3 regions of the Arthrobacter sp. TWP1-1 genome follow, and region 3 is predicted to be linked to each of the others. Evidence: riboswitches for the same ligand, from Rfam matches in the RefSeq annotation. Region 3 holds a riboswitch; each other region holds the start of a gene.

Region 1 (7,968 bases), on a different contig from region 3:
ATGAAGAATTGGCGCATCAGGAAGGTACCAAACGCCGTCGGGATGGCCGGCAGGATCAAGGCCAGCAGGGTATCGGAGAGCCCCATACCGCGAATCAGCATGAACACCGGGACGATGGTGACCTGCGCGGGAACCATCATGGTGGCCAGCACAACGCTGAACAGCACGCCGCGGCCCCTGAAGTCGATGCGGGCAAACACGTAGCCGGCGAGCGCAGCGGTGAACATCTGGCCCGCGGCGACGATGCCAGTGACAAGGGCAGAGTTCCAGATCAGCAGCCACATGTTGACCTGCTTGAACACGTCAGCGTAGGAACTAAAGTCCAGGCCGCCGGAGAAGATGGAGCCGCCGCTGCCCAAGGATTCAGTGGGTGAGCGCATGGAGGTCATGACCGTCCACACCACGGGGCCAAGGGTCAGGAATGTTGCAACAACAAGGATTGCGGCACGGCCGGCGGTGCGGCCCGTGATGCGGGTTCGTCGACGAGGTGTCGAGGAGCTTCCGCGTCCACCTACTGTGGCGCTTTCTTTCACGGAGTGAATAGTCATGGCGCTGCTCCTAGTTGTAGTGCACGAAGCGTCGTGAGAGGCGGAATTGAATGGCGGTGACGAGCATGATCAGCAGTGTCAGCACGATGCCGATGGCGAATGCGCGGCCAAAGTCGAGCTGCTTGAAGGCTGTTTCATAAATGACCATCACGGCCGTGCGGGTGGAATCTCCGGGACCGCCGCGAGTAATAACGTAGGGCTGGTCAAAGATCTGCAGGGCGGAGATGATCGCCATGACGCTTGCCACCAGCAAAGTGGGGCTGAGCAGAGGGAGGGTGATGTTCTTGAACTGCTTCCACCCGGTGGCTCCGTCAATGGAGGATGCCTCATACATCTCAACCGGGATGGAGCTCAGGCCACCGATGATGAGCAGGAAGGTGAACCCGAAGTTCTGCCAGACGTAGACCAGAATGATGACCACCATAGCGCCACCCTGCGACGTCAGCCAGGGCACGGCCGGGATCCCCACCAAGCCAATGACCTGGTTGACCAGGCCAAAGTTTTGGTTGAACAGGTAGCTCATAATGATGGACACGCTGGAGGCCGAAAGGACCAACGGAAAGAAGAACGATGAGCGGAAGAAGGTACGCAGCCAGCCGGGCATCTTGGACTGAACCAGAACGGCCAGGCCGATGGAGACCGTCAGCTGCAGAGAAACTGCAACCACAACAAATCCCATGGTGTTCAGGAACGCTGTCCTGACTGTGGGGTCCGCACCAATGGCGACGAAGTTATCCACCCCCACAAATTCCGGGGCGCTGATGATGTCCCAGCGGAAGAATGCCAAGGTCAGCGATGCGACGATGGGGACCAGGGTGAAAATAGCAATGCCGATAATGGTCGGCGCCAGGAAAATCGCGGCTAGGCGCCTGCCGCCCTTATCCTTGGCCTTGCTGGCGTTCTTTGCCGCCAACACCCGGGCTTCTGCGCGGGACTGCTTGAGCGTTGTTGACATTAGACCCTCCTCAGAGCCAGTTCGAGGTCCCGCTGCAGCGTGGACAGGGCCGGCCTGACATTAGCCGCGGAGCCCGTAACGGCACCAAGGACGTTCTTGATCAGGGCACTCTCGACGGCGGCCTGCTGCGGCGGGGCGGGGATGGGACCGGAGCTGGGGAACTTGTCCAAGGTGTCGTAGAAGACTTGCCAGTGGGCCGGTCCCTTGCCCGAGTAGAGTGCCTCATTCACCATGGACCGGCGGGTGGGCGTTGTGTTCGGCGTGGGGATGGCCAGCTCCATGGCCTCCTTGGTGGCACAGAACTTGATCCACTCCCAGGCCTCGTCCTTACGGGTGGAGGTCTTCATGATGGCGTAGCCTGCCGCACCAAATTGGTGCCGCTGGGTCCGCCACTTCGGGAAGAACTGAACATCAAAATCGTTCTCGCCCATACCCGCCTCGTGCAAGCCCTGAACCCAATAGCCACCCGCGGGGGTGGTGCCAATCAGACCGGAAGCGAACTGGGCCACGAGCTCATTGCCGCCACCTTGGGCGGGACTGGTGCCAAGACCCTCGGAGACGAGCGTGCGCAGAAATTCAAAACTCTCCGCAACACGGGGATCTTCGGCATTGGGCTCAAGCCACTGGTAGCCTCCGGAACGCATGTTGCGTGTGGGGTCGTTGGCGTAGAAGGAATCCCAGAACCAGTTGCCGCCCGTGCTGCGGGTTTCCTTCAGGAAGCTGGTGTCGTTGACGTAGAGCCACGGCACCACGCCGCCGAAGAGCCTGTTGGTCCAGTAGTAAGGGACAAATTGTTTGCCGCCGGTCTTCTTCATGGCCGTCAAGGCGTTGTAGAAGTCATCATGAGTCCAGTTGTCAGAAGGCCTGGCGAGTCCGGCCTTCTGGAACGCTCCGGTGTTCATGTACATGTTGGCGCTATTGAAATCCAGTGGCAGCTGGAACAGGCTGCCTTGATACATGAACGCCTCGACCAGGGACGGGTGTACGTCGTCGAAGTAGTCCTGCACCTCGGATTTGTCGCGCTTGATAAAGGCATCCAACGGCTCGGCCAGGCGTTCCGCGAACAGCTGCGCCCCCTCCGTGGCCACCAAGACCACATCCGGCGATGTCCCGGCGGCGACCATAGTGAGGATCTTTGCAAAGAAGTCCCCCCAGTCGGCGCCCTGAATGGCTTGAATCCTGACCTTAATATTGGGGTGGGCCGCGGAGAAGGCTTTCACCAAATTGACCCGGCTTGCGGCGTCCTGGGCATTGCCCAAGATGGCGACATTGAGTGAATCCGTTCCCCGACCAGGGATGTCCGCTCCTGTGAGCCGGGGCCAGCTGGCCCCCACGGCGCCGACAGTGCCAGCGCCGAGCAGACCCAGCATCAGGCGTCTTGATACGTCACTCATGTTGCCTCCTTGCAACTACCTAACTCGTGTTAGGAAGCATGGCAGACGCGCCTGACGCATGTCAAGCATGAGGCGCATCACAATTCACCTACGTACGGAACCAGCTGCGGCCCGCCCCTTGCCGATGACCTCCTGAGAGAAGGTTAGCCAAACGTCGGATTCCACGTACCAAGTACGACGGCGGCCATCACCGACACCGCCGCAATCACCACTCCCCCGGCACCGACCCAGAGGTCCTGGCGAGAAAAGGTGGATTCCCGCGCCCAGGTGCGTGGTCCCGCACCGAAACCCTTGGCCTCCATGGTGACGGCGAGCCGCGTGGCGCGCCGGACGGCTTGTACGAGCAACGCCATGGCCTGGCCCAGCTGAGCCTTGACGCCTCGGAATAGGCCGGGCTCGCCACCCACCCCGCGCGCGCGGCGGGCCATGCCGAGCGTTTGCCACTCGGCAACGAGCAGGCCAACCAGCCGCATCGCGGCGAGCGCCCCAAGGACAAAACGGTGCGGCAGGCGCAGCTTTTGAGCCAACGCGTCAGCCAAATCAGTGGGGTCCGTCGAGGCCAGCACAATGATCCCGGGCAAGGCAATGGCCAGCCCACGCAGGGCGATGGCAACACCGGCTTCCAATGATCCCGTGGTGAACGTTACCGGCCCCAGGGCAAGCAATAGTTCGCCGGTTTTTGGGGCCAACAGCGCCGTCCCATAGCCTCCCACCACGGCCGCAATTAAGATCGGCCAGCCCCGCATCAACAACATGCGTGCACCCAAGCCGGCCAACGGCAGCAAAGCGCATTCAAGCACCAGTGCCACAGTTGCCGAAACCCAATCCACGCTGATCAACAACACGAGGGTTACGGCCATCCCAGCACCCAGCTTGGCGAGCGGGTTGGCCCCCGCCAGCCAGGCCGTTGATCGAGGCGTGGCAACAATGTCTACACTCATCGCCGCACCGCCTTCACAGGGACACCGATTTTTCGAATTTCTGCGTCAGTTTCCTTCTCACCGAGAACCAAGCGATTCCCGCCCAGCACAGCGCTAAAGGCAGCGTCGTGCGTCACGGAGACAACGGCCGTTCCGGCATCCAAGAGTTCCGTTAGGAGCGAGGCCAGTTCTGCCCAGGTGTTGGCATCCTGGCCAAAGGTTGGCTCGTCCAGGATCAGCAGCTGCGGGCTGGCGGCCAAGACTGTTGCCACGGATAGCCGCCGTTTCTCCCCTCCGGAGAGCGTGAACGGGTTCGCATCGGCCAGATGGTCAAGCCGCAAACGGACCAGCAAATCATCCACGGCGTCGCCGCCATGACCCAAAAGCTTCGGCGCAAACAGCAGCTCTGCACGGACACTGTTGGCAACAAATTGATGTTCGGGTTCCTGAAAAACCGTACCGATCCGGCTGATCAACTCCAGGCCGCGCCACTTCAGCGGCTGAGGTCCCGCCCCACGGGCAAGCCCCGGTAGAGCCACCAATTCGCCTGCCGCCGGCGCCAACAATCCGGCAAGGGTCAGCGCCAGCGTTGACTTGCCGGACCCGTTCGGCCCGGTCACGCTCAACGCCTCGCCTGCCCGCACCTGGACAGAAGGTACGACGGCGGCCGGAACCACAGGGTGACGCCGCCGTCCCTTGGTGCGGGAGACAGCAAGAGCCGACGCCTCCAGCAATAGGTGATTGCCGGCGTCGTACGCATCCAAGGCGGGAGAACTCCTTGGCCGGACAGCGGGGATGTACCCCGGCACCCAGATCCCAGCCGCCGCCAACAGCTCACGGCTCTGCGCCATGACGGTTGCGGGCGGACCGTCGAAGAGAATTCCGCCGGGCTCACCCATCCGGGCAGGGGCAAGAACGACGATCCTGTCGACGACATCGAGCCACACGGAGACCCGGTGCTCCACCACCACCAAGGTTGCTCCGGTTTCATCCAGGCTGCGGCGCACAGCATCGCGCACCTCAATGACGCCCGCGGGATCAAGATTGGCCGTGGGCTCGTCCAGCAACAGCAGCCCGGGACGCATGGCCAGCATTCCTGCCAGCCCAAGGCGCTGCTTTTGCCCGCCGGACAGGGCCGAACTTGGATGATCCAGAGGAAGGTTCAGCCCAACGGACTCGAGCGCTGCGCTGACCCGGCGCCAGATTTCATCGCGCGGCACGGACAGGTTCTCCGCGCCGAAGGCCACGTCGTCGCCGATGCGCGAGAGTACAACTTGCGCATCCGGATCCTGCTGCATCAGGCCGGCCCGACCTCGGGATTCCGCTACCGGACGGCCGTCGATGAGCAGTTCACCGGATTCGTTGGCGTCCTCGTCATCGCCCAGCACGCCCGCAAGGGCATGGAGCAGCGTGGACTTGCCGGCCCCGGAAGGGCCCAACAGCAGGACCCGCTCCCCCGGCGCAATCTCCAGATCAAGATCGTGGACGGCACGGCCGGTGCGGCCCGAATGCTGCCATCCCCAGCCCTTGGCGCTGATCCGCGCCGGCGCACCAAGGTGCGCCGTGGCGTGATGTTGCGCCGAACCCATGGCTACACCGCGCGTTCGGTGGCGGCGCCGCGCGATGGCAAGCTCGCCAGTGCGCCCGTGCGGGCCAGTCCGCGCACAGCAAGCCAGGAGAGCAGGCCGGCAATGACGGCACCGGAAATCATGGCGAGGACAACGTAGACGGCCTTCCATTCAAAGGCCCACGGTGCGTTGTAGACAATGCTGTCATTGAGGCCCATAGCCAATCCGGCAAGGGCGCCGGCCAGCAGTGCCACGGGGAGCGTGAACTTGCGGTAGCGGAAAGCGGCAAATGCCAACTCGGCACCGAGACCCTGCACTAGGCCGGACAGCAGCACGGTGAAGCCAAAGTGTGTTCCCAGCAGACTTTCAACGATGGCCGCGATCATCTCGCAGTAGAGGGCGGCTCCGGGCTTGCGGATGACCAAGGCGCCGAGGACGCCGGCAATCAGCCAGCCGCCACCGTACAGGGCGCCCAACGGCGGAAAGGCGACCGTGATGGCGCTGATAATCCCGTACCCGGCTGACCAGAGCCAGAAAATGACGCCCACGGCAACGCCGAGAACCGAGACCACAACGATGTCGACCACGCGCCACGTGGACTTACGGACTTCTTGCGTGCTCTTTTGTTGCGCGGCGTTTTCGCCCGCGAATGACTTGCTCATGTTTCCTCCTTTTCAGGAGGGGCGGCTGCGGCGGTATTTCCGCGCAACCGAAGAGAACTCGACTCCCTTCGCCGGTACTAGCCGGAGCAGGTTCGAGGGTCTGCGGCGAACCGCACTCTCAGCGCCGGATCCTTAGGAATAAGGATGACGCTCCCCTGTCGTGTTTGAATTGCGGCTCCAGTTTACATCCAGCCCTGACCCGGGAACTAATGTCCTGCGTCATGAGCGGCCGCAGTCTGCAGCAAGCCTCGTTTGCCGCGCCGCTTGAACGCGTTAGGCTGGCCATAGGGTTTCCGCCGATTGCGGACCGCACCGAACACGTAAGGAGTCCTTCATGAATATTGTTTTCAAATTGCTCGGAACCGGAGTGAGCCTGGGTGCCGGGTTTGTTGCCAGCAAGCTCGTAGACACGGTCTGGGAGAAAAGTACCGGCAATAAGCCGCCCAAGGACGGAGCGGATCTGGAGAACAGCCTCCGCTCGGCGCTAATATTTGCGCTGGTCTCCTCCGTGGTGGCGGCCATTATCCAGACCGTTGCTGGGCGCACCACCCAAAAGGCAATCGCCCGCTTCAACAAGCACCCCGAAGAAGTCTAAGCAGGTGAGGCCCCGTCCGGTGCGTCGTACGACGCCGGACGGGGCCTTTTGCGTGCTGGCAAGGGTTGCGCCGTCCTGGGTTGCGCGCTGAACTACTTCCGCGCGTCGTCCTCGATAACGGCGGCTACCACCTGATCGAGCTCGTCCACACTGAGCAGTTCCGGGCGCCGGTGCTTGGTGCGGTAGCCGGCACGGCCCACCATATGGGCCGACACGGGCACGGTGAGCAGCTGGAAAAGCCACGCAACCAGCAAGATCGGCAGCAAACTCCACGAGCGCATTTGCAGGCCAATGGCGGTTAGCATCAACAGCAGCCCCAAAACCTGGGGCTTGGTGGCCGCGTGCATGCGACTCATCAGGTCTGGAAAGCGCAGCAATCCAATCGCCGCCGCAAGACTCATCAAGGCCCCCAACAGCAAGGCGATGGCCGTCAGGACATTGAGAAAAGTGTTCATCCGTCCTCCTTCTTGTGCGCCACGAAGCGGGCAACTGTGACAGATCCAATGAAGCCAATCACCGTCAACACCACCAGCAGGGCAAGATTGTCGGTGTGTTGATTCATGGCCATCTCCGTGGCTAGCGCGGCTCCGAAAATCGCCAGCAGAACATCGGCCGCAATCACGCGGTCAAGCAGTGAGGGCCCCTTGGCGATTCGGTAGATCGTGCCGGCCGAGGCGAGGGAAAGTATCGTGGCAACAACGATGACAACAATATCCATGGCTGTTAGTGCACCCCCTTGGACGTACCGGCCGCAGTGCTTCCGGACCGCATCTGGTCCGCATAGGTGACCATGGATGCTCCTGTTTTCTCGGCTTTAACCATGGCCAGCTCTTCTTTTGTCCCCATGACCTGGATCAGCCTGGCTTCGATGTTTTGAATGCCGCTACGAACCTTGTCCACGGACTCGGGCGTGGGGGTGTTCATGGCGTGGATATAAAGGGTGGCGCATCCCCTGTCGACCTCCACCACCAGCGACCCCGGAATGAGTGAAAGCACGTGTCCAACGGCTGTCATGAGCAGATCCGAGGGGCTGCGCAATGGAACCGCAATCACGGCATTGCGAATTCGTGGCCCCTTGATCAGCGCCCAGAACAGCACCTGGAAGCTGGCAACCGTGACTTCCTTGACGAACCACAGCGCGAGTGTCACTGCGCGCAGCACGTTGAAACGGCCACTCAATTCAATGGGCGGCAGGTAGAAAATCTGGGAGACGGCAAGGGCGATCAATGCCCCGAAGAGCAGATTCCCGGCACTAAAGTCCTGCCACAGGGCACCCCACACCACCACCAGCCACACCAGCAGTGGTAGTTTCTGCAGGAACTTAGG
Region 2 (7,968 bases), on a different contig from region 3:
TTTGAGTCAGCCACAGGCGATCCCGTAGCCGTTGCCATGGCCGGTTTGGCCGAGGCCAAGTCCAAGCTGTACGACGTCGTCATTGTTGACACCGCCGGCCGCTTGGGAATCGACGCCGAGCTGATGAAGCAGGCCGCGGACATCCGCGCCGCCATCAACCCGGACGAGGTCCTCTTCGTCATCGATGCCATGATCGGCCAGGACGCCGTCAACACGGCCCAGGCGTTCAACGAAGGCGTCAACTTCACCGGAGTTGTGCTGACCAAGCTCGACGGCGACGCCCGCGGTGGTGCAGCCCTCTCGGTCGCTTCCATCACCGGCAAGCCAGTCATGTTCGCCTCCACCGGCGAGGGCCTGGACGACTTCGAGCTGTTCCACCCCGACCGCATGGCCAGCCGCATCCTTGACATGGGTGACGTGCTCACGCTCATCGAGCAGGCTGAGAAGAACTGGGACAAGGGCGAAGCCGAGCGGATGGCGAAGAAGTTCGCCGACCAGGAAGACTTCACCCTGGATGACTTCCTGGCCCAGATGCAGCAGATTCGCAAAATGGGCTCCATGAAGAAGATGCTCATGATGATGCCCGGTGCCGCCGGCATGCGTCAGCAGCTGGAGAACTTCGACGAGCGCGAGATCGACCGCGTCGAGGCCATCGTCCGCTCCATGACCCCGCACGAGCGTGTAGCCCCGAAGATCGTCAACGGTTCACGCCGCGCCCGCATCGCCAAGGGTTCTGGTGTCCACGTTTCCGAGGTCAACGGCCTGCTGGAGCGTTTTGGCCAGGCCCAGAAGATGATGAAGAAGATGGCACAGGGTGGCGGCATTCCGGGCATGCCCGGCATGGCCGGCCCCGGCGGCTTCAACAGCGCCCGCAAGGGAAAGCAGAGCCCCAAGAAGAAGGCCAAGTCAGGTAACCCGGCGAAGGCTGCTGCCGAGCTGAAGGCCGCGCAAGAGAAGGCCAACGCGCCCAAGGGCTTGCCCACGGGAGCAGCTTTTGGTGCCGGCGCAGGTGCCGAGGACTTCGATCCCAGCAGCCTGAACCTGCCCAAGGGTTTTGAGAAGTTCCTGGGCAAGTAGTTTTGCTTCAAGGCCCCGTCCGTGTTGTCGAAAGTTGTTGAATTACGACGCCGGACGGGGCCTTTCGCTTTTTGTGGCCTTCGGCTCTGCGGCGAAATCGGGCAATTTGTCAGGGCCATCCGGTAACCTGCACCAATGAGTAAAACCCGGATTGTGTTTGTGCACGGCATGGACGGCTATGGTGTTGCAGCCTGGCCGGCCCAACATCTCTTAGCCGGGAACTACGATTGCCTCTTTCTCAAGCGGACCGGTTTTGACGCCGTCGAACCTCCCGTGGCCACGGATTTTGAGGCCGATGCCCGTATTGTCATTGACGCCCTGGGTGAGGGTGGGCACATTGTTGCCCACGCACAAGGCGCCATAGCGGCCGTGATGGCGGCCGTGGAACGTCCCGAGTTGGTGAAGTCACTGATTTTGGTGGAGCCGGCGCTGCTGTCTCTCACGGCCGAACTCCCGGCCACCGCCGCGTACCGCGAGTACGTTGAGCCACTGTTTGCCCGCAGCGCGGAACTGTCGGATATGGCCTTCTCTGCGGAATTCCGACGAGTGACAGCTTCCATGGCTGGGCCCGGCCGGGCCGGATACAGCCCCGGTGCCGCAGGTGTGGTGCGGCCGGTCCCGGCCGAGTCTTCGGCCAGGATCGCAGCACGCATCCACCTGCAGGCGCCTCAGTGGGAAGCCCCGTTGCATATTGTTCCCGGAGTTCCGACGCTGGTGCTGACCGGTGGCTGGGAGCCCCTCTATGAGGAGATCGCGGAGTATCTCACCACAACAGGGGCCGTCCACCGGGTGGCCCCCGGTGGCCACCGCCCGCATGACAACCCCCAGGGCGCGGAGATGATCTCCGCGTTTGTTGCCGCCCAGGAAGACGCCCTGCACGCCTGACACCGCTAGCGCCTGACGCCTGACGCTGGCAGCCCCCAACGCTGCCAGCGCCTGACGCAGCGCGTCTATCGCAGCGCATTTAGCTCCGGGGGACCACCAATTCAGGCAGGTACACCTTGGCTCCGGCGGCCAGGAATTCTGCACTCTTGCTCGCCATGCCGCCAACTATGTTCTCTTGTTGCGCGGCCGTTCCATAGGTATCCCTGATGTCTTGGCTGATCTTCATGGAGCAAAACTTCGGACCGCACATGGAACAAAAATGCGCGGTCTTTGCAGGTTCTGCAGGGAGCGTCTCGTCGTGGAAGGCCTCGGCCGTGGCAGGATCCAATGACAACGAGAACTGATCGCGCCAGCGGAATTCAAAGCGGGCCTTAGACAATGCGTCGTCGCGGTCCCGGGCGCCGGGATGCCCCTTGGCCATATCGGCCGCGTGGGCAGCGATCTTGTAGGTGATGACACCGGTCTTGACGTCATCCTTGTTAGGCAATCCCAGGTGTTCCTTGGGCGTCACATAACACAGCATTGCCGTACCGTACCGGGCAATTTCGGTCGCGCCGATCGCGGACGTGATGTGGTCATAACCCGGCGCAATGTCAGTGACGAGCGGCCCCAATGTATAAAACGGCGCGCCATCGCAGAGCTCTTGCTGCCGCTCAACGTTCTCGCGGACAAGGTGGAACGGGACGTGGCCCGGCCCCTCCACCATGACCTGGACGTCGTAGCGCCAAGCCCGCTTCGTCAGTTCGGCCAGGGTATCCAGCTCGGCAAATTGGGCAGCGTCATTGGCGTCGGCCGTTGAGCCGGGACGCAAGCCATCGCCCAGGGAGAACGCGACGTCGTAGCGGGCAAAAATTTCGCACAGCTCATCAAAGTGCGTGTAGAGGAAATTCTCTTGATGGTGGGCAAGGCACCATCCGGCCATGATGGATCCACCGCGGGAGACAATGCCGGTCACCCGGTTGGCCGTGAGCGGGACATAGCGGAGCAGCACTCCGGCGTGGATGGTCATGTAGTCCACGCCCTGCTCACACTGTTCGATCACGGTGTCGCGGAAAATTTCCCATGTGAGGTTGTGGGCTTCACCATTGACCTTTTCCAACGCCTGATAAATGGGCACGGTGCCAATGGGAACCGGCGAATTGCGGATGATCCATTCACGCGTCGTGTGAATGTCATCGCCGGTTGAAAGGTCCATGACGGTGTCAGCACCCCACAGTGTGGCCCACTGCAGCTTGTCCACCTCTTCGGCAATGGAGCTCGTGACGGCCGAATTACCGATGTTCGCATTGATCTTCACCAGGAACGCCTTGCCAATGATCATGGGTTCGGATTCGGGGTGGTTGATGTTGCTGGGAATGATGGCCCGGCCGGCCGCCAGCTCGCTGCGAACGAGCTCCACGGAGCAATTTTCGCGCAGCGCCACGAACCTCATTTCGGCAGTGACGACGCCGGCCCTTGCGTAGTGCATTTGGGTCACCGTGCGCCCTGCCAGGGATCGCAAGGGAGTGCGTTGCGTGCCTTGCCATTCCGCGGATGCTGCGCCGCGCCGCTGGGCCGAGCGGCCGTCGTCGAGCAGTTCACGCCCGCGCCCTTGGTAATTTTCGGTGTCCTCCCGATCCTTGATCCAGGGATCCCGCAAGGGCGGCAGCCCGCGGACCGGGTCGCTGCCCGGCCCCGCGGTGCGGTACACCTGAATGGGTGGATTTGGGCGCCCCGGTGCCGAGTCGTCCAGTGAAATGGATGTTACCGGAACGCTTAGCCCGTGCTGTTCGTCCTTGAGGTAAGAAAGCGTGTGGGCAGGGCTTTGTTCGGTGAAACTCATGGGTGAAACTCACTTCCTTCGCCGGCATTACCCGGACAGGTTCAACGGTCCAGGGCAGCTTCAGCCCATGTCTCAGCCCCTGCTTCGGGGCTCCCGTGTGGTCAGAGTCGAAGCTACACGATCAACGGGGGCCGCTGTCAAGCCGTAGGATCGGTGCATGCTTGAAATCCGTCCTGCCGCACTGAGTGAGTTCGCGCTGTTGCCCTCCATCGAGGCCGAGGCCGACGCTGCCTTTGAAACGCTGGATCCGCCCATGAACATTTCTGAGTTTCCGCCGCCGGCACTACCGGCCGAGTACGCGGCGGCGTTTCACATTATGGTTGCTGGGCGGCCACCGGCGGGCTTTATCCGGTTGGAAATCGTGGACGGTCAGGCGCATGTGGAGCAGTTGGCTGTCAGCCCGGAGTATGCGCGGCAGGGGATCGGCCGGTCCCTGGTCAGCGCGGCCAAGGCATGGGCCCTCGAGGCGGGTTTTCATTCCATGACCTTGTGCACCTTTACCGATGTTCCCTTCAATGCACCCTTTTATGTCAGTTGTGGATTTAGTGAGCTTCCACACGGGGAGTGGACTCCTGGGCTGGCCAAGCGGCGGGAACAGGAGACCGCCCTGGATATCGTGGGCAGGCGCATCGTCATGAAAATAAAACTAACCGCTCCGGAATAACTTGAAGCTTCAAGTAGTTTGCTACTATATGAGTACAACAAACCTTGGAGACATCATGACTGCACAGAACGACCTTCTTTCCGCCGACCTTACGATGGGCACCGTGATGCTCAAGGTTGGTGACATGACGATGATGAGCAACTATTACCAGAAGGCGCTCGGGCTCGATATCGTTGCCGAAGCCGATGGTGGCCAGTACCTGGGCCGCGGCAGCACTCCGCTGGTGCATCTGCAGCCCGCCGGTGGCCTGCACATTCCCGGACGCGGCGAAGCCGGACTGTTCCACACTGCGCTGCTTTTCAACGACCAAGCGTCCCTTGCCGCCACCGTGGCAACCGCAGCCCAGTACAGCCCGCAGGCCTTTGCCGGCAGCGCCGACCACCTCGTATCCGAGGCTTTTTACTTCACCGATCCTGAGGGCAACGGCATTGAGCTGTACTGGGATCGTCCCCGCGATGCCTGGAGCTGGAAGAACGGTGAAGTTGAAATGGCCTCCCTGGCCCTGTCGCCCCAGCACTACCTTCAGCAACACCTCACCGAGGAATCCGTTGTGGGCCAGCGGCAGTCAGCTGCCGATATCGGGCACGTCCACCTGCAGGTTGGCGACATCAAGACGGCTGAGCAGTTCTACGTCAATACCCTCGGCTTCGAGAAGACCTCCGGCTTCCACGGCCAGGCCTTGTTCGTTTCCGCTGGCGGCTACCACCACCACATGGCCATGAACGTCTGGAACAGCAGCGGCGCCGGTCCCCGTAAGGACACCCTCGGCCTGGGTGAGGTGCTCATCCAGCTGCCGGGCAAGGACGACGTCGGATCCCTCCATGAGCGTTTGACTCACCACAACATTGCCGTCGCCAACACCGGCGCCGAGATCACGTTCAATGATCCGTGGAACAACCGAATTCGCGTTAGTGTTGATTCTGTACAGTCCGCCAAGTAGTCGGCGGGCGCTCCGGCGCTGGATGGGGCCGGACCACCAACACGAAAGGCTTGTGCGTGGCCAATTACTCTGAGTTCTTCATCGCCGACCACCATCAGGCAGTAGCCCGAGCCAAGGCACGGGAGTCCGGAAAGTCGCCATCGATCGATGTACCCGTACTGCCGACCCCAGGCCTGAGCGATTTTGAGATTGAAGTGCTTGGCGAATTTGCCGTCAAGAGGGTTCACGCAACAGGTGTCGCGGCAGAACTCAGTCTCGTTGACATTGAACTGGACACCCTGTTCGCCGTGCCGGATGCCCTCCTTGAGGTTTTCGCCGAGCTCAACGCACCCGAGGATCCCGAAGACATCGTGGAGTTGGCTGCCGAATGGGCCGCCGCCGAGGAGATGGAGTCAACGCCCGAGGTCACCGAGCCGCTGCTGCGCGCCCTCACCGCAATGGCTGCTGCAGCCCTCTCGGCCGCAGAAGGCAACGCCAAGATGGGCCTGTTCTTCTACTCGGCCTCATAGGCCCCACGCCCTCCCACTGCTCGCAAGCTCGCAGCGGGGCCCTCGGGCGTGTGGGCCCAAGCGCCGTCCTGAAAAATGACACCGATCCCGCTTCCTGATGCCGAAATCCCGGTGTCCGAAAGGGGGATCGGTGTCATTTTGCTGTCACTCTTACGAGGAGTGCCGAGCGTTCGGAGCCAGCATGAGCAACAACACGCCACACGTGGTCAGCAACACGTCGCGCGGATCGGGTATTTTCTGGCATAATGAACAGGTACTCGATCCACATGGCCCCTCTCTCCGTGTGATGATCCTGTCCTTAGGATTCTGAAGAACGGCCCGCCCCACGGGAGCGTGACATGGAATTCGCCCCTTTTTCGAAACAGGAGTAACCACAAAAGTGGCTGTAAAGATTCGCCTTAAGCGCTTTGGTAAAATGCGCGCCCCGTACTACCGCATCGTTGTTATGGACTCACACTCAAAGCGTGACGGCCGTGCCATCGAAGAGATCGGTAAGTACCACCCGACCGAAAACCCGTCCTTCATCGAGGTCAACACCGACCGCGCTCAGTACTGGCTCTCCGTCGGCGCTCAGCCGTCTGAGCCTGTTGCCAAGATCCTGAAGATCACCGGTGACTGGCAGAAGTTCAAGGGAATCAAGGGCGCCGAAGGCACCTTGAAGACCAAGGCTCCGAAGGTAGCATTCGTTGCTCCCGAGGCCAAGAACGTTGTAATCAAGGAAGCCATCACCAAGAAGGCCAAGAAGGCTGACTCGGAAGACGCTGCAGAGAGCACCGAGGCCGAGTAGTTTGTTGGCTGAAGCGCTGGAGCACCTAGTTCGCGGGATTGTTGACTCTCCCGAGGACGTACAGGTGAGCGTCAAGAACAACCGCCGCGGGGAATCCCTCGAAGTGCGAGTTCATCAAGACGATCTGGGCCGGGTTATTGGCCGTCAGGGTCGCACCGCCCGTGCCTTGCGCACAGTGGTTGCAGCCTTGGCCAATGGCGAGCCGGTACGTGTTGACGTTGTCGACACCGACCGCCGCCGCTAACCTGCGTCAAAGAACCTGGCTTCCCCAACAGGGACGCCAGGGAAGTTTTCAGCAGTAAAGCCAAATGTTTGGCCCCGGCACCATAATGGTGACGGGGCCAAACTTTTTCCCCAAATTTTCAAGTAATACATCATTCCAGCAGTACTTAGGAGTACTCATGCAGGTTCAGGTTGCCCGAATTGGCAAGCCCCACGGCATCAAGGGTGAAGTGACCGTTCTGGTCCTCACCGACGCCCCCGATTCCCGGTTCGCAGTCGGTTCCGAGTTCGTGGTGGAGCCGGCGTCGCTTGGCACCTTGACCGTGAAGAGCTCCCGCTGGAACAAGGACATCCTCTTGTTGGGCTTCGAGGGCACCACTACCCGCAACGACGCGGAGCTGCTCCGTGGCGCCACCATGTTCTTTGAGTCAGAAGATGACGAGGACGACGACGCCTGGTATGAACACGAATTGCTCGGCCTTGAGGTTCGCGTCGGCGCGGAGAAGGTCGGCAAGGTGACGGGCTTGCGCACCTTGGCCGTGCAGGACCTGCTCATCGTTGAAGACAATGAGGGTGATGAAGTTTTGGTTCCCTTCGTGGATGAGATCGTTCCCGAGGTGAACATCGAGGGAGGCTACGTCTTGCTGACACCTCCTGCTGGCCTGTTCACCGTCAACAAGGAAATCTCTGCCAGCGATGAGTCCGGCGAAGCTGCAGATCTGAATGGCTCGGAAGGATCGCCCGAGTAATGCGTTTTGATGTAGTCAGCATCTTCCCCGAATACCTCGCGCCGCTGGATCTGAGCCTGATTGGCAAGGCCCGCACCGAGGGTTTGCTAGAGCTGAAGGTCCATGACCTGCGCAGTTACACGCAGGATCGCCACCGCACTGTCGATGACACTCCGTATGGTGGCGGCGCCGGTATGGTCATGAAGCCGGAGCCCTGGGCCCAGGCCCTGACCGACATCGCCGCAGCATCTCCCGCGTCCGACGGCGTGAAGCCCACCTTGATCGTCCCCTCGCCTGCCGGTGAGGTCTTCAATCAAGCGCTGGCCTACGAATT
Region 3 (7,968 bases):
CAGCGCCCTCCAACGATGCCACCCAAGCGGCACCCCAGGCAGCCGCTGCAGTGTCCAAGGCACCGGCGAAGCGTACCCGCCGGGCCAAGGCCCCCGTCACCAGCCCGGGCGAAGCAACACCGGCCGCCGCGAATGTTGCGGAAGCTCCCGCCGTCGCACCTTCCACTGTGGCACCTTCCACTGTGGAAGCTGCAAGCGCCACGGTCGCTGATGAAGCACCCGTCAAGAAGGCGCCGGCTCGCCGTGCCTCCAGGCGTGCCGCCGCTCCCGCGCAGTCCGCCGCCTCCGCACCTGCTGCGGTTATTGCCGTAGCGGAAGCCGCTGCGCCGGCCGAAGCTGCGCCGATCGATGCTGCGCCCGCCGCATCCGTCCCGGCAGCGTCGGCGGATACCGAGTCCGCTCCGACCAGGACTCGCACAACGCGCAGCCGCCGCAAGTCCGCAGCACAGTCTGCGCCTATTGCCCAGGTTTCGGAAGAAACCGCACCCGAGGCCGTTGTTGAGCCCGTCGTCGAGGAGGCAGCAACCACTGCTGCCCAGGGTGGCGAATCCTTGTTCGTCTCCCCAGCTGCCGGGATGTCAACGCTGTTCCTAGCACCGGACCTCAGCCAGACTGTTCCGGTCGTAGTCGCCAGCGGGACCTCCGAGGACAACGAAACGGCCAAGGATGGTAACGACGGCGATCGTCGTGGCCGCGCCCGTAACCGTAACCGCCGACGAGGCAACGAAACCGAGCCTGCTGACGCCATCGAGTCCGGCGACGAAGATGCTGACGATGATGAGGGATTGGACGACGGCGTGACCTCCCGTCGCCGCCGTCGCCGCCGTCGCGGCGAGCAGGACCTAGAACTGACGGGCGGCACCGACGAGGATCCGCCCAACACCGTCACGCGCGTCCGGGCACCCCGCACCCCCGTAGAGACCACCGCCAGCACTTCGGACCGTGTCACGAGCCTGCGCGGCTCCACCCGTTTGGAAGCTAAGAAGCAGCGTCGCCGTGACTCACGCGATTCGGGCCGCCGCCGCACGGTCATCACCGAGGCCGAGTTCCTGGCCCGCCGTGAGTCTGTTGACCGTGTCATGGTTGTCCGCCAGAGCGATGACCGGATCCAGATTGGTGTCCTCGAAGACGGCATTCTTGCCGAGCACTTCGTTTCCAAGACGCAGCAGGATTCATTGATCGGCAACGTCTACCTTGGCAAGGTCCAAAACGTTCTGCCCAGCATGGAAGCCGCCTTCGTAGACATTGGACGCGGCCGCAACGCCGTGCTGTACGCCGGTGAAGTTGACTGGGACGCCGCTGATCTCAAGGGCCAGCCGCGCCGCATTGAGAACGCGCTCAAGTCAGGCGATTCGGTTCTCGTGCAGGTCTCCAAGGACCCCGTGGGTCACAAGGGTGCCCGCCTGACGAGCCAGATCTCCCTGCCCGGCCGCTACCTGGTGTTTGTCCCGGGTGGTTCCATGACAGGCATCTCACGCAAGCTGCCCGACGTCGAACGTAACCGCCTCAAGCGCGTCCTGAAGGACCACCTGCCCGAAAATGCGGGCGTCATTGTGCGCACGGCGGCCGAAGGTGCCAGCGAAGAAGAGCTCACGAATGACATCAACCGGCTGCGCGCCCAGTGGGAAGGCATCAACGAGCGGGCTTCCTCGCACAAGACGCTTGCCCCCGAAATGCTGTACGGCGAGCCTGACCTGACCATCAAGGTTGTCCGCGACGTCTTCAACGAGGACTTCTCCAAGCTCGTTGTTTCCGGTGAAGACGCCTGGGACACCATCGAGGCCTACGTAACCTATGTTGCCCCGGATCTGCTTGACCGCTTGGAAAAGTGGACGAAGCCCGATGACATCTTCGCCGTGCACCGCATCGACGAGCAGATCAACAAGGCCCTTGAGCGCAAGGTCTTCCTGCCGTCGGGTGGTTCGCTGGTCATTGACCGCACCGAAGCCATGACAGTTGTTGACGTCAACACGGGTAAGTTCACCGGATCCGGTGGCAACCTTGAAGAGACCGTCACGAAGAACAACCTTGAAGCTGCCGAGGAAGTTGTTCGCCAGCTGCGCCTGCGCGACATCGGCGGCATCATCGTCATTGACTTCATCGACATGGTCCTTGAATCCAACCGCGATCTGGTGTTGCGCCGTCTCGTCGAATGCTTGGGCCGTGACCGGACCAAGCACCAGGTTGCCGAGGTGACCTCGCTGGGTCTGGTGCAGATGACGCGTAAGCGCATGGGTACCGGTCTGCTGGAAGTCTTCGGCGAGCTGTGCCCCTCCTGCGCCGGCCGCGGCATGGTCACCCACGAGATCCCCGTGGAGCACCGCCGCACCCACAGCCCCGCTGTGGAAGTAGCCCAGATCCATGCCCCGGCGGCGCCGAAGCAGGACAACCGCGAGAACGAGCGCACGGCCAACCGGTCCACTCGCAGCGAACGCAAGCGCAACCGCAACCGCGGCCAGCAGCCTGAGATCGAACCGCAGCTTGAGCCCGCACCGGCTCCTGTCGCCGATGAGGTTGCTGACGCTGCCAAGGCGCAGAAGGCTCACGAGGCACGTGCTGCACTGGCCAATATTGCCGCTGCGGCCGCCGCTTCGCACCAGGAGCGCGTCGCCGCCGAGCCCAACCATGCTCCCGTCATTGAAGAGGCCGACGCCGCGACTCTCACCTTGGGTGGGGAAGCCATTGAGCTGCCCCGTGGACACCGAAGTGAAAGCAGCGATTTCTCCGGCACCAACAATGCAGATCAGGCCGCCGCACTGGCGGATCTGACCCAGGCGCTGGATCAGCTGGTGGCACCGGGCCAGGGTGAATCTTCACAGCGCGTATCTTCACAGGGCGAATCCTCACAGCGCGAATCCTCACAGGGTGAGAATGCCGAGGGCGGCAACAACCGTTCACGCTCACGCCGGGGACGCCGCAACCGCAGCGCCCGTAGCGCACAGGGCGGAGCCGACATGGCTGTGGAAACGTCAGCTCAGGCTTCTGCCGGGCAGGGCTCCACGATTCATAGCAGCGTTGTTGCCGACAAGCCCGTTGTGCCGGTTGCCAAGAAGGCCTCCGAGCCGATCATCCTTGGCGTGGGAGTACCCGCTTCCGAGCTCTAGCCTGCGCTTCTGCGTTTGACTAGCTTGGCTAGTTTGACTAACTAGTTGGCCTGAACAAGCAACCCGCACACGATGTCCCAATGCACCGAAAGGCGCATTATTGGGTCATCTTGTGCGGGTTGCTTGTTTAAAGCAGGCGCGTGCGCACTAGGGTGGAATGCGACACGGGGTGCCAGGCCACAAGGGCCGGCTGAGACAATACCCGTTGAACCTGCCCGGTTAGCACCGGCGAAGGGATGTCCCATGACAACCAGTACCGTAGTGCCTGCTGCCCACGAGCCTGCCCACGACACTGCGCACGAGCCTTCGGTCAACGTGGCAACTGCCGTGAAGCATCCCAGGATCCTGAGCATTGCCGGCTCAGACCCCTCTGGCGGTGCAGGCATCCAGGCTGATATCAAGTCCATTTCCGCTCATGGTGGTTACGCCATGGCCGCCATCACAGCATTGACGGCCCAAAATACTCAAGGGGTGCAGGGCGTCCACATTCCGCCAGCTTCATTCCTCACCTCGCAACTCGATGCGGTGGCAGCGGATATCGCCTTGGATGCAGTGAAGATCGGCATGCTAGGCAACGCGGCGGTGATGAACGCGGTGGGGGACTGGCTTGCACGGACCCGTCCCGCCGTCGTCGTACTGGATCCGGTGATGGTGGCCACTAGCGGTGACCCGCTCGTGACGGCGGGAACACGCGAGGCGTTTCTGGAACTGCTGACGTTCACCCATCTGGTGACTCCCAATCTCCCGGAACTTGCCGTCCTGCTGAACCGTGCCGAAGCCAGCAGCTGGCACGAGGCGGTGGAGCAGGGGCGCGCGCTTGCCGCCGAACATCACGTCATGGTTCTGGTCAAGGGCGGGCATTTGCCTGGAACTCAATGCCCCGATGCGCTCGTGTGGCCCGACGGCTCGGTGCGCGAGTTCGACGGCGCCCGGATAGAAACCGCCAATACTCACGGCACGGGCTGCTCGCTTTCCGCGGCAGTAGCCACGCTCCAAGCGCAGACAGGCGATTGGGTCGAAAGCGTGCGGAGGGCCAAGGAGTGGCTCGGCGGCGCCTTGGCATCGGCCGGAGAATTGGAGGTCGGTTCCGGCGCCGGCCCCATCAATCACCTATTCGCCTTATGGGGGAGTGCCGCTCCTGCCGGCGAAACCTTTAGCAGGGAACTGTGGGCGGACTGTGCGCCCCAGCGAACAGCCATCTTCGAGCTGGACTTTATCAAGGAGTTGGCCGCCGGCACGCTCGGCCGTAACCACTTCGCCTACTATCTGGCGCAGGATGCCCAGTACTTGGCCACCTACTCCAGGGTCCTTGCCCGGGCGAGTGCACTGGCACCGACAGAAACCGAGCAGAAGTTTTGGGCAGGAGGGGCGCAGAACTGCATCGATGTGGAGCTGAGCCTGCACCGCGACTGGCTCAGCAAATACCCGCTGGACTCTCCCCAGGGTCCCGTGACAAAACACTATGTGGACCACCTCCAGGCCGTTGCCTTCGGCGGCAGCTACGGCGAAGTGGTCGCAGCCGTTCTGCCCTGTTACTGGCTGTACGCCGAGGTTGGGCGCGTACTTCACGCCGACTACCTCGCCTTTGAGGGCGAACACCCTTACGGGAGCTGGCTGGCAACGTATGCGGATGAAGATTTTGCCAAAGCTACGGAAAAGGCCATTAGCATCACCGATGCGGCAGCACGGCGAGGTTCGGCCAGTGAACGCCAACGGATGCGGGAGGCATTTGCCCATTCCGCCCAGTACGAGGTTGACTTCTTTGCGGCACCACACCTCCACGTCGAGGCAGTCAAAGCAGCCTCAGTGACGTCAAGTGATTAACCACACCCAGCTCTGAGGCACAAATTCGGCGCGTCCGGGCCCTAAATGTCATAAATCGGCAACAAGCGCGCTAAAGTTGCTGAGTACGGTTTCTACGATCCTCACGGGTTTCCGAAGTAAACATGTTTGCTTGGACGCAGTGTTGGGAGTCGAAACTAGTCTCATTTGCCCCCGAAGCCAGAATTAGCGTATTCTTGTTCTTCGGTGCTTACGCCAACACCTAGGGCAACCACTCATGGTAGAACTCCATTGAGGTCCACGGCGTTGAGGCACATAGTGTGCATCCTGTTTTTGTTCATTCTTGAACAGCGGGTGCATGCGGTTGGCAGGGATCAAATATGATCCGCGCCGGCATAAAAACTTTGTAATAAACGTCGAGAGAAGTGAGTTCCCCAGTGGTGTACGCGATTGTCCGCGCAGGCGGCCGTCAAGAAAAGGTTTCCGTAGGAGACCACGTGACCATGAACCGCGTCCCCGGTGGAGTTGGCAGCACGCTTGAGCTGCCCGCTTTGCTCTTGGTTGATGGTGACAAGCTCACCACAGCCGCGAAGGACCTGGCTAATGTGAAGGTTACGGCTGAGAAGTTGGAGGATCTTCGTGGACCGAAGATCGTCATCCAGAAGTTCAAGAACAAGACCGGCTACAAGAAGCGCCAGGGTCACCGTCAGGAACTGTCCAAGGTCAAGATCACCTCAATCGCTTAATAAGCATTGACGTTCGATCCACTTAGATACTTTTAGTAAAAAGGCAGGCATTTTCAAATGGCACATAAAAAGGGTGCGAGTTCCACTCGCAACGGTCGTGACTCCAACGCTCAGTACTTGGGCGTAAAGCGCTTCGGCGGTCAGGTTGTCAAGGCTGGCGAAATCATCGTTCGCCAGCGCGGCACACACTTCCACCCCGGCGTTAGCGTCGGCCGTGGCAAGGACGACACGCTGTTCGCATTGGACGCAGGCGCAGTCGAGTTCGGCACGCGTCGTGGACGTCGCGTTGTGAACATCGTTGCAGCTACGGTCTAATACCGAAGCTTTTCCAGTGGAGCGAGCCGCATGGCTCGCTCCACTGGCTTTTAACACAAGTATTTCAACAGCAGCATTTTTCAACATCAGCAGCGCCGACCGGAAACGGGGCGCTCGCTAAGTAGCGGACTAGAATTAGTACGCAGTAGCAAGTTCTATTCAAGGAGATTTCAGTGGCCAGCTTTGTTGACCGGGTTGTTTTGCACGTATCCGGCGGGACTGGCGGCCACGGCTGCGTTTCCGTTCACAGTGAGAAATTCAAGCCCTTGGGCGGGCCCGACGGCGGTAAGGGCGGCGACGGCGGTAGCGTCACGTTCAAAGTCAGCGACCAGACCACCACCTTGCTTGACTTCCACCACGCACCTCACCGCCGCGGCGGCAACGGCCAGCCCGGCATGGGCGACTGGCGCGACGGCAAGGACGGGGAATCCCTGATCCTTGAAGTTCCCGACGGCACGGTCATTAAGGACAAGGACGGCAACGTCCTCGCCGACCTCGTTGGCATCGGTTCGGAATATGTTGCTGCAGCCGGTGGCCAGGGTGGACTCGGCAACAACGCCCTTTCCTCACTGAAGCGCAAGGCTCCGGGCTTCGCCCTGTTGGGCATCGCCGGAGAAGACCAGGACATCGTCCTCGAGCTGAAGTCCATCGCCGACATCGCTTTGGTTGGCTTCCCGTCCGCCGGCAAGTCCAGCATCATCGCTGCCATGTCCGCGGCCCGGCCCAAGATTGCCGACTACCCCTTCACCACCTTGATCCCCAACCTTGGCGTAGTCCAGGCTGGCGATATCCGCTTCACCATGGCTGATGTCCCCGGACTCATCGAGGGTGCCAGCGAAGGTAAGGGCCTTGGCCACAACTTCCTGCGCCACGTCGAGCGTTGCGCAGCGATTGTGCACGTCCTTGACTGTGCAGCCCTAGAGGCTGATCGCGATCCCATTAGCGACCTAGCTATCATCGAGCGCGAACTGGACAAGTACGACGTCGACATGAGCTTCGCAGGAACCGATGGCGAAGTGGTGCCCCTGAATGCCCGCCCCCGCCTGATTGCCTTGAACAAGGTCGATTCTCCCGACGGCCGCGACATGGCCGAATTCGTCCGTGGCGACCTTGAGAAGCGCGGCTACCGAGTCTTCGAAGTGTCCGCAGCCAGCCATGAGGGCCTGAAGGCTCTGGGCTATGCCATGTCCGAGATTGTCACGGCGGCACGCAAGGAGCTCGCCGAGGTCGCCGTCAAGGTTACTCCGGTGATCCTGCGCCCCCGCGCCATCAACGAGACCACGTTCACCATTGTCCGGGAAGAGCGCAACCTGTCTCCGCTGTTCCGCGTTCGCGGTGAAAAGGCTGAGCGTTGGGTTGAGCAGACCGATTTCCAGAACGAGGAAGCCATCGGCTACCTTGCCGACCGTCTGGCGAAGGCTGGCGTCGAGAAGGAACTCTTCCGGATCGGTGCTACACCCGGAGACACCGTGGTCATCGGCGGCGACAACGGCATGATCTTCGACTGGGAGCCCACCATGATGGGTGGCGCCGAGCACCTCGCCGCACCCCGTGGTACCGACCTGCGCCTCCTTGACCTGGGCGACCGTCCTACGCGTTCGCAGAAGCGTCAGGAACAGCAGGATCGCCGCGATGCCAAGGCTGCCGTTCGTGCCGAGATGGATGCCGAGCGCAAGGCCGGAATCTGGACAGAGACCCACGACCGCGAGGCCACGAAGGCTCAATTCATCGAAGCCGATTTGGCTGCTGAAGGTGAATCCGACGACGCTAACGCAACGCAGAACTAGTGGGCGTTGAACCCATGGGAGTCCAGGAAAACGACGAGGCCATCTCACTTAAATCACGCATGGGCATTGCCACGGCAGCGCGCATCGTGGTCAAGGTGGGATCGTCGTCGTTGACTTCGGTGGCCGGTGGCATTTCCGAAGAGGCGCTGACTAAACTTGTGAACGTTTTGGCGCAGCGACGCCTGACCGGAACCGAGATTATTCTTGTCTCTTCGGGAGCCATTTCTGCCGGCC

The links. A riboswitch is a leader RNA that binds a small molecule or an ion and turns the genes downstream of it on or off. The one in region 3 is predicted to bind thiamine pyrophosphate.
Region 1: another riboswitch for thiamine pyrophosphate. It lies ahead of ACP7B9_RS10375 (ECF transporter S component); the one in region 3 lies ahead of thiD (bifunctional hydroxymethylpyrimidine kinase/phosphomethylpyrimidine kinase).
Region 2: another riboswitch for thiamine pyrophosphate. It lies ahead of thiC (phosphomethylpyrimidine synthase ThiC); the one in region 3 lies ahead of thiD (bifunctional hydroxymethylpyrimidine kinase/phosphomethylpyrimidine kinase).

Annotation. Positions count from the first base shown of each region.
Region 1 is NZ_JAFCXC010000004.1:355,170-363,137, forward strand. It holds gene ACP7B9_RS10350 (carbohydrate ABC transporter permease) at 1-548, opposite strand, end outside; gene ACP7B9_RS10355 (carbohydrate ABC transporter permease) at 559-1,503, opposite strand; gene ACP7B9_RS10360 (extracellular solute-binding protein) at 1,503-2,897, opposite strand; gene ACP7B9_RS10365 (energy-coupling factor transporter transmembrane component T family protein) at 3,041-3,838, opposite strand; gene ACP7B9_RS10370 (ABC transporter ATP-binding protein) at 3,835-5,406, opposite strand; gene ACP7B9_RS10375 (ECF transporter S component) at 5,409-6,047, opposite strand; TPP riboswitch at 6,094-6,214, opposite strand; gene ACP7B9_RS10380 (DUF4235 domain-containing protein) at 6,382-6,642, shown strand; gene mnhG (monovalent cation/H(+) antiporter subunit G) at 6,735-7,097, opposite strand; gene ACP7B9_RS10390 (monovalent cation/H+ antiporter complex subunit F) at 7,094-7,360, opposite strand; gene ACP7B9_RS10395 (Na+/H+ antiporter subunit E) at 7,366-7,968, opposite strand, start outside.
Region 2 is NZ_JAFCXC010000003.1:164,234-172,201, reverse strand. It holds gene ffh (signal recognition particle protein) at 1-1,077, shown strand, start outside; gene ACP7B9_RS07245 (alpha/beta fold hydrolase) at 1,213-1,962, shown strand; gene thiC (phosphomethylpyrimidine synthase ThiC) at 2,042-3,784, opposite strand; TPP riboswitch at 3,781-3,891, opposite strand; gene ACP7B9_RS07235 (GNAT family N-acetyltransferase) at 3,942-4,448, shown strand; gene ACP7B9_RS07230 (VOC family protein) at 4,504-5,388, shown strand; gene ACP7B9_RS07225 (hypothetical protein) at 5,445-5,897, shown strand; gene rpsP (30S ribosomal protein S16) at 6,277-6,684, shown strand; gene ACP7B9_RS07215 (RNA-binding protein) at 6,686-6,928, shown strand; gene rimM (ribosome maturation factor RimM) at 7,086-7,655, shown strand; gene trmD (tRNA (guanosine(37)-N1)-methyltransferase TrmD) at 7,655-7,968, shown strand, end outside.
Region 3 is NZ_JAFCXC010000002.1:656,809-664,776, reverse strand. It holds gene ACP7B9_RS06350 (Rne/Rng family ribonuclease) at 1-3,104, shown strand, start outside; TPP riboswitch at 3,260-3,358, shown strand; gene thiD (bifunctional hydroxymethylpyrimidine kinase/phosphomethylpyrimidine kinase) at 3,348-4,928, shown strand; gene rplU (50S ribosomal protein L21) at 5,324-5,632, shown strand; gene rpmA (50S ribosomal protein L27) at 5,690-5,947, shown strand; gene obgE (GTPase ObgE) at 6,121-7,734, shown strand; gene proB (glutamate 5-kinase) at 7,749-7,968, shown strand, end outside.